One region of the Fusobacterium sp. IOR10 genome, then DNA from elsewhere that is predicted to be linked to it. Evidence: riboswitches for the same ligand, from Rfam matches in the RefSeq annotation. Region 1 holds a riboswitch; the other holds the start of a gene.

The links. Region 1 has a riboswitch for ZMP and ZTP ahead of pflB (formate C-acetyltransferase). Riboswitches for the same ligand answer to the same signal wherever they lie in the genome.
Region 2: it holds a riboswitch for ZMP and ZTP, as region 1 does, so the genes downstream of both, GIL12_RS06795 (formate--tetrahydrofolate ligase) here and pflB (formate C-acetyltransferase) in region 1, are expected to answer to the same signal.

Annotation. Positions count from the first base shown of each region.
Region 1 is NZ_WJWY01000004.1:12,148-15,580, reverse strand. It holds gene groL (chaperonin GroEL) at 1-206, opposite strand, end outside; gene GIL12_RS01455 (co-chaperone GroES) at 242-514, opposite strand; gene GIL12_RS01450 (Cof-type HAD-IIB family hydrolase) at 819-1,619, shown strand; ZMP/ZTP riboswitch at 1,685-1,766, shown strand; gene pflB (formate C-acetyltransferase) at 1,823-3,433, shown strand, end outside.
Region 2 is NZ_WJWY01000020.1:16,120-19,552, forward strand. It holds gene GIL12_RS06785 (AEC family transporter) at 1-301, opposite strand, end outside; gene GIL12_RS06790 (NCS2 family permease) at 407-1,723, opposite strand; purine riboswitch at 1,834-1,931, opposite strand; ZMP/ZTP riboswitch at 2,057-2,134, shown strand; gene GIL12_RS06795 (formate--tetrahydrofolate ligase) at 2,200-3,433, shown strand, end outside.

The sequences.
Region 1 (3,433 bases):
CCTAAATTTTCAAAGGGATCTTCAAGTTCAATTTCTTTAGCTATTGAAACTCCATCATTTGTAATCAAAGGAGATCCAAAGGATTTTTCAAGAATTACATTTCTACCTCTAGGTCCCAAAGTTACTTTAACAGTATTGGCTAGAGTATCAACTCCTTTTTCTAATTTTTTTCTAGCATCTTCATTAAATAATATAATTTTCGACATTTTAACCCTCCTAAAATCTTATTATGTAATTAAAATTATTCAACAATACCTAAAATATCATCAAAATTTAAAATACTATATTCTTTATTATTATGTTTAATTGTAGTTCCAGAGTATCCAGAAGAAATAATTTTATCTCCTATTTTAAACTCATTAGATACTTTCTCACCATTTCCAATACTTACAATTTCCATAATATTTTGATTACTTCCAGCAGAAGAAGCTGCTAAAATAATCCCACTAACTGTTTTTTCTTCTTTTTTTAGTTTTTCAACTAAGATTCTTTCACCGATTGGTTTAATATTCATTTTATAGCCTCCTTGTTTTTTGTTAGCACTCTATATACGTGAGTGCTTATGTTCATCGATTTTAATTTTATAACTTTTTAAAAAAAATGTCAACAAAATTTTTGATATTTTATATTTTCAGAAGTTTATGGTATAATTAATAGAAAGTTAAAATATTTTATTTGCATAAAGGGGTTGATTTTAATGATGAAGTACGCAATAATAGCTAATTTAGCTATGGCACCAGTGAGTATAGGAATAATAATTTGGTTTATTTTAAGAATGAAAAAAAACAAGAAAAACAAAAAATAGTGAGGGGATACCTATGTATAAAGCAGTAATTTCAGATTTGGATGGAACTTTATTAAATTCAAATCATGAAATTTCAGATTATAGTAAAGAAATAATAGGGAAGATAATAAAAAAAGGTGTAAAATTTATAATTGCAACAGGAAGGCATCATAAGGATGCCATGTGTTTTAAAAACCAACTAGGTGCAGACTCTTTTTTAGTATCAGCAAATGGAGCAGTTGTTCACGATTATAAAAATAAAGTTATTATGAATTATACAATACCAAAGGATTACGCAGAGTATTTTTTGAATTTAACATTAGAAGAAAATATTATGCAAAATGTATATACCTTTGATAAATGGTATGTGAATATAGATGTACCAGAGGTAAATGAATATCATAAGGAATCTGGATTTACTCCAGATATAGTAAATTTAACTGAATTAAAAAAAGATAATATTTCTAAATTCGCCTATATATGTAGGGATAGTAACGTTTTAGAGGAATTGGAAAATAAATTAAAAAATGATAATACAATTGCAAATAAAATAAATATTACAGCTTCCTTGGATATTTGTCTTGAAATTATGAAAAAAGGTGTTTCAAAGGGAAAATCTATTTCAGAAATATTGGAAAAGGAAGGAATATCTTTAGAAGAAACTATAGCCTTTGGAGACGGACTAAATGATAAAGAAATGTTAGAACTTGTTGGAAAAGGCTTGGTTATGGGGAATGCCAGTGAAAAATTAAAAAAAGCCTTACCTAATAATGAAGTAATAGGAACTTCTGATGAAGATAGTGAAGCTAGATATTTGAAAAAAATATTTTTATAAAATTATTGACAAGAATAGAAAATTATAGTAGTATCTATGCAAGAGGAAAGAAAAAACAAGTAAATAAATAGCTATATAACTGACGGATCAGTGGAAATAACCACAAGGAGTATAGTTTTAAATTAGTCGACCGTCTGGGCACAATCTAAGCCTAGACGGTCGATTTTTTGTTATAAAATTTTATAAAATTTAAGGAGGCTTTAATGACAAACAAAGCATGGGAAGGATTTAACAAAGCACGTTGGCAAGGTGAAATAGATGTAAGAAGTTTTATTCAAAGTAATTATACTCCTTATGAAGGTGATGATACTTTCTTAAAGGATAGTTCAGAAAAAACTAAAAAAGTTTGGAATAAATTAACAGAATTATTAAAAGAAGAGGGAAAAAAAGGTGTATTAGATGCAGAAACAAAAATACCTCAATCAATAACAGCTTATAAACCAGGATATATAGATAAAGATATGGAAGTAATAGTGGGAATGCAAACAGATGAACCTTTAAAAAGAGGTATTTATCCAAAGGGTGGTTTGAGAGTAGTTGAAAAATCTTTAAAAGCTTATGGATATGAAATTGATCCATTTGTTGAAGAAGTATTTACAAAGTATAGAAAATCTCATAATGAAGGAGTTTTCTCAGTTTATACTGAGGAAATGAAAGCTTGTAGAAGTGTGGGAATTATAACTGGATTACCAGATGCCTATGGAAGAGGAAGAATTATAGGAGACTATAGAAGAGTTGCTCTTTATGGTATGGATAGATTAATAGAAGATAAAAAAGCTCAAATGCAAGTATTGGAAATTGCAGAATTAGATGATGAAACTATTAGAAGAAGAGAAGAAATTTCAGATCAAACTAAATCTATGAAAGATTTTGTTAAAATGTGTGACTCTTATGGTTATGATGTAACTAAACCAGCAAAGGATGCAAAGGAAGCTGTACAGTTTGTATACTTTGGATATTTAGCAGTTACAAAGGATCAAGATGGAGCAGCAACTTCCCTTGGTAGAACATCAACTTTTTTAGACATCTATATTGAAAGAGATTTGAAAAATGGAGTTATAACAGAGGAAGAAGCTCAAGAATTAATAGATCAATTTATAATAAAATTAAGGATTATTAGATTTTTAAGAGCTCCAGAATATAATGAATTATTTTCAGGAGATCCAACTTGGGTAACAGAATCTATTGGTGGTATTGGTTCAGATGGAAGACCATTAGTTACAAAAAATTCATTTAGATATTTAAATACATTATATAATTTAGGAGCAGCTCCAGAACCAAACTTAACAGTACTATGGGCAGAAAAATTGCCAGAAAATTGGAAGAAATTCTGTGCAGAGGTTTCTATAAAAACATCAGCTATTCAGTATGAAAATGATGATCTAATGAGACCTGAATTTGGAGACGATTATGGAATTGCTTGTTGCGTTTCTCCTATGAAAATAGGAAAAGGAATGGAATTCTTTGGAGCAAGAGCAAACCTAGCAAAGGCTTTACTTTATGCTTTAAATGGTGGAAGAGATGAAAAAAGTGGAAAACAAATATCTCCTAGATTTGAAGCAGTTAAAGGGGATTATTTAGATTATGATGATGTAATGATGAGATTCGATAGAATTATGGAATGGTTATCAGGAGTATATGTAAATGCTTTAAAAATAATCCACTATATGCATGATAAATATGCCTATGAAGCTTTTGCAATGGGACTTCATGACTTAAATATTGAAAGAACTCAAGCAACAGGTATTGCAGGTTTATCAATTGTTGCTGACTCATTAGCTGCTATTAGAGACTGTAAAGTTAAAGTAATAAGA
Region 2 (3,433 bases), on a different contig from region 1:
CCTTGTTAATGTCTGAAACAGTTTTTCTATAGATTAAAAAATAAAATAATACCATAGAAGTAATAACTCCATATAAAAGTAAAATAAGTGTGAGATTTTGAATATCAACTAAGGCTCCAATATCCATTTTAGAAACATTAACAAACAGAAGAATAGCCATAAAAACTCTAAAAACTAAGTTGTTCATAATAGTTAGAGAATGATCATCTACCATATTTAATTTTCTAATTAAATATCCAACACTCATCATAAAAAAAATCGGGAAAACTACATTTAAAGATAGTAATAAATTGCTCGTCATATTAATTCTTCATCCTTTTTTAAATTTTAGTATAAAAAATACGGTATAATTAATATTATACCGTATGATGTATATTATAATATATTTATAAAAATTTTGCTATGACTATTTCATAAATATTGACATTAAACTTTTTGTAAGACCTGTAACTTCTAGAAAAGAGAAAACAGCAACGATCCAAAGAATAAATGGAACTTCCTTAACTTTTCCAACAAATATTTTAATTAGAACATAAGATACAAATCCAAATGCTAATCCTAAAGAGATACTATAAGTTAAAGGCATCATTATAATAGTTAAGAAACAAGGAATAGCAGTTTCTAAATTTCTTAAGTCAATGTCCAAAAGATTTTTAAACATAAATACTCCAACTATTACAAGGGCTGGTGCAGTTGCATAACCAGGAACAGCTCCTATAACTGGTGAAAAGAATAAAGCTACAAAGAATAAAAGTGCAGTGGTAACAGAAGTAAGTCCTGTTCTTCCTCCAGCAGCAATTCCAGAAGCTGACTCAACAAATGTAGTTACAGTTGATGTACCTATTAAAGAACCAACTATTGTAGCAGCAGCATCTGCTTCTAAAACTTTATCTATTTTATCAACATTTCCATTTTCATCAATAAGTCCAGCTTCATTTGCACAAGCTAATATAGTTCCAAGGGAATCGAATAAATCAACAAATAAGAAAGAAAATATAGAAGCGATTAATGAAGGTTTCAAAGCTCCTAGTATATCTAGTTTAAATGCAATTGGAGCAATGCTTGGAGGCATTGACATTAGAGTTTTAGGTAAAGTTATTTCACCAACTATAATTCCAAGTACAGTTGTGATTAAGATTCCAAGTAATATACCACCTTTTATATTTCTAACTTCTAGATAGATCATAACAATAAGACCAATTACTGATAAGGCAAGCTTAGTATCAAAATGTCCAAGTCCAACTAAAGTAGCAGGATTGTCAACTATAAGTCCCATTGTTTGCATTCCAAGAAAGGCAATAAATAAACCAATTCCAGCACCAACAGCAAGTCTTAATTCCATAGGTATTGACTTAATAAGAGATTTTCTAACTCCTGTTAATGTTAATATTACAAATATAACACCAGAAAGAAAAACAACTCCAAGTGCTTCTTGCCAAGTAGCCCCTTGCCCTAATACTAAAGTATAAGCAAAGAAAGCATTAAGTCCCATTCCAGGTGCCATTGCAAAGGGTGCATTAACCCAAACACCACAAAGTCCAGTACCAACAATTGCAGATAAACAAGTTGCAGTAATAAGTGCTCCTTGATCCATATGAGTAGCTGATAAAATAGCAGGATTTACAAAAACTATATATGCCATAGTTAAAAATGTAGTGGCCCCTGCGATAATCTCTTGTCTCACTGTTGTCTTGTTTTCAGACAATCTAAAAAATTTTTCCATTATACCCTCCGATTTAAATTTGTTAAAAAATAAAAGGTCTATAATTTTATAGGCCCTTAGATACGTTGTAATTTTAGAAATATAAAAGGCCTGTAAAATTACAGGCCTATACATCTAAAAAAACAGGCCATAGTATACTATTTAAGGTAGTATGTAGAGACGCCCCACCATATTAAGGGCTTATACGGTTGTTAAATATTATTTTTTATTTAAGATAGATACATAATAAATTAAAAACCTGAATTTGTCAAGGATAAATTCCCATATTTTATGAAAAAAAAATATAAATATTTTCCAAATATTGACAACTAAAAATAATTGTGATAATATTTATTTTAATTATACGACTGACGGAAGTGGAATTAACCACAGGGAGTATAATATTAGTAGCCGACCGTCTGGGCACAAAGAAGCCTGGTTAGTGTTGGTTTTTTTTATACAGTAATATATAAAAGGAAAAATTAAGGGAGGTTTTTGTGAAGACAGATATACAAATAGCTCAAGAGGCAAATATTTTAAACATTAATGATATTGCAAAAAAGGTAGGTATACCTGAGGACAAATATGATCAATATGGGAAATATAAGGCAAAAATAGACTTAAGTTTATTAAAGGATATGGAGGATAAAAAGGATGGTAATTTAATCCTAGTAACAGCAATAACTCCAACACCTGCAGGGGAAGGAAAATCAACAGTTAGTGTTGGTCTTACTGAAGCTTTAAATGGTTTAGGTTATAGTTCCATAGCAGCTTTAAGAGAACCTTCTTTAGGACCTGTTTTTGGGATGAAAGGTGGAGCAACAGGGGGAGGTTACTCTCAAGTTATTCCAATGGAAGATATAAATTTACATTTTACAGGGGATCTTCATGCAATTGGAGTAGCTCATAATTTAGTTTCTGCAATAATTGATAATCATTTGAAATTTGGAAATGAATTAAACATAGATATAACAAAAATTATATGGAAAAGAGTTGTAGATATGAATGACAGAGCTCTAAGAAATACAGTTATAGGACTTGGAGGAAAAGCTTCAGGAATTCCTAGGGAAAATTCATATCAAATAACAGTTGCCTCAGAAATTATGGCATCCCTTTGTTTAGCAACTTCCCTAAAGAATTTAAAGGAAAGAATAGGGAAAATTATTTTTGCCTATGATGTAAATGGGAAACCATTAAGTATTTCCCAACTAAAAGTTACAGGTGCAGTTACTGCTCTTTTAAAGGAAGCTATAAAACCAAATTTAGTTCAAACTTTGGAAAACACACCTGTTTTAATTCACGGAGGACCCTTTGCAAATATAGCCCATGGATGTAATTCTGTTCTAGCTACAAAAATGGCATTGAAACTAAGTGATTATGCTATTACAGAGGCTGGATTTGCTGCAGATTTAGGAGCTGAAAAGTTTTTAGATATTAAATGTAGACAAGCAGGGCTATCTCCAAATTGTGTAGTTTTAGTTGCAACAGTTAGAGCGTTAAAACATCACGGTGGAGCAAAAGATTTAGGAATAGAAGATTTAGAAGCTCTATCAAAGGGACTTGAAAACTTAGATAAACATATAGAAAATATGAAAAAGTATAACTTACCAGTTGTAGTTGCTATGAATAGATTTTTAAGTGACACAGAGGAAGAATTTAAGTTAATTATAGAAAGATGTAAAAAACATAATGTGAAAGTTGCCCTATGTGATGTTTGGGAAAAGGGTGGAA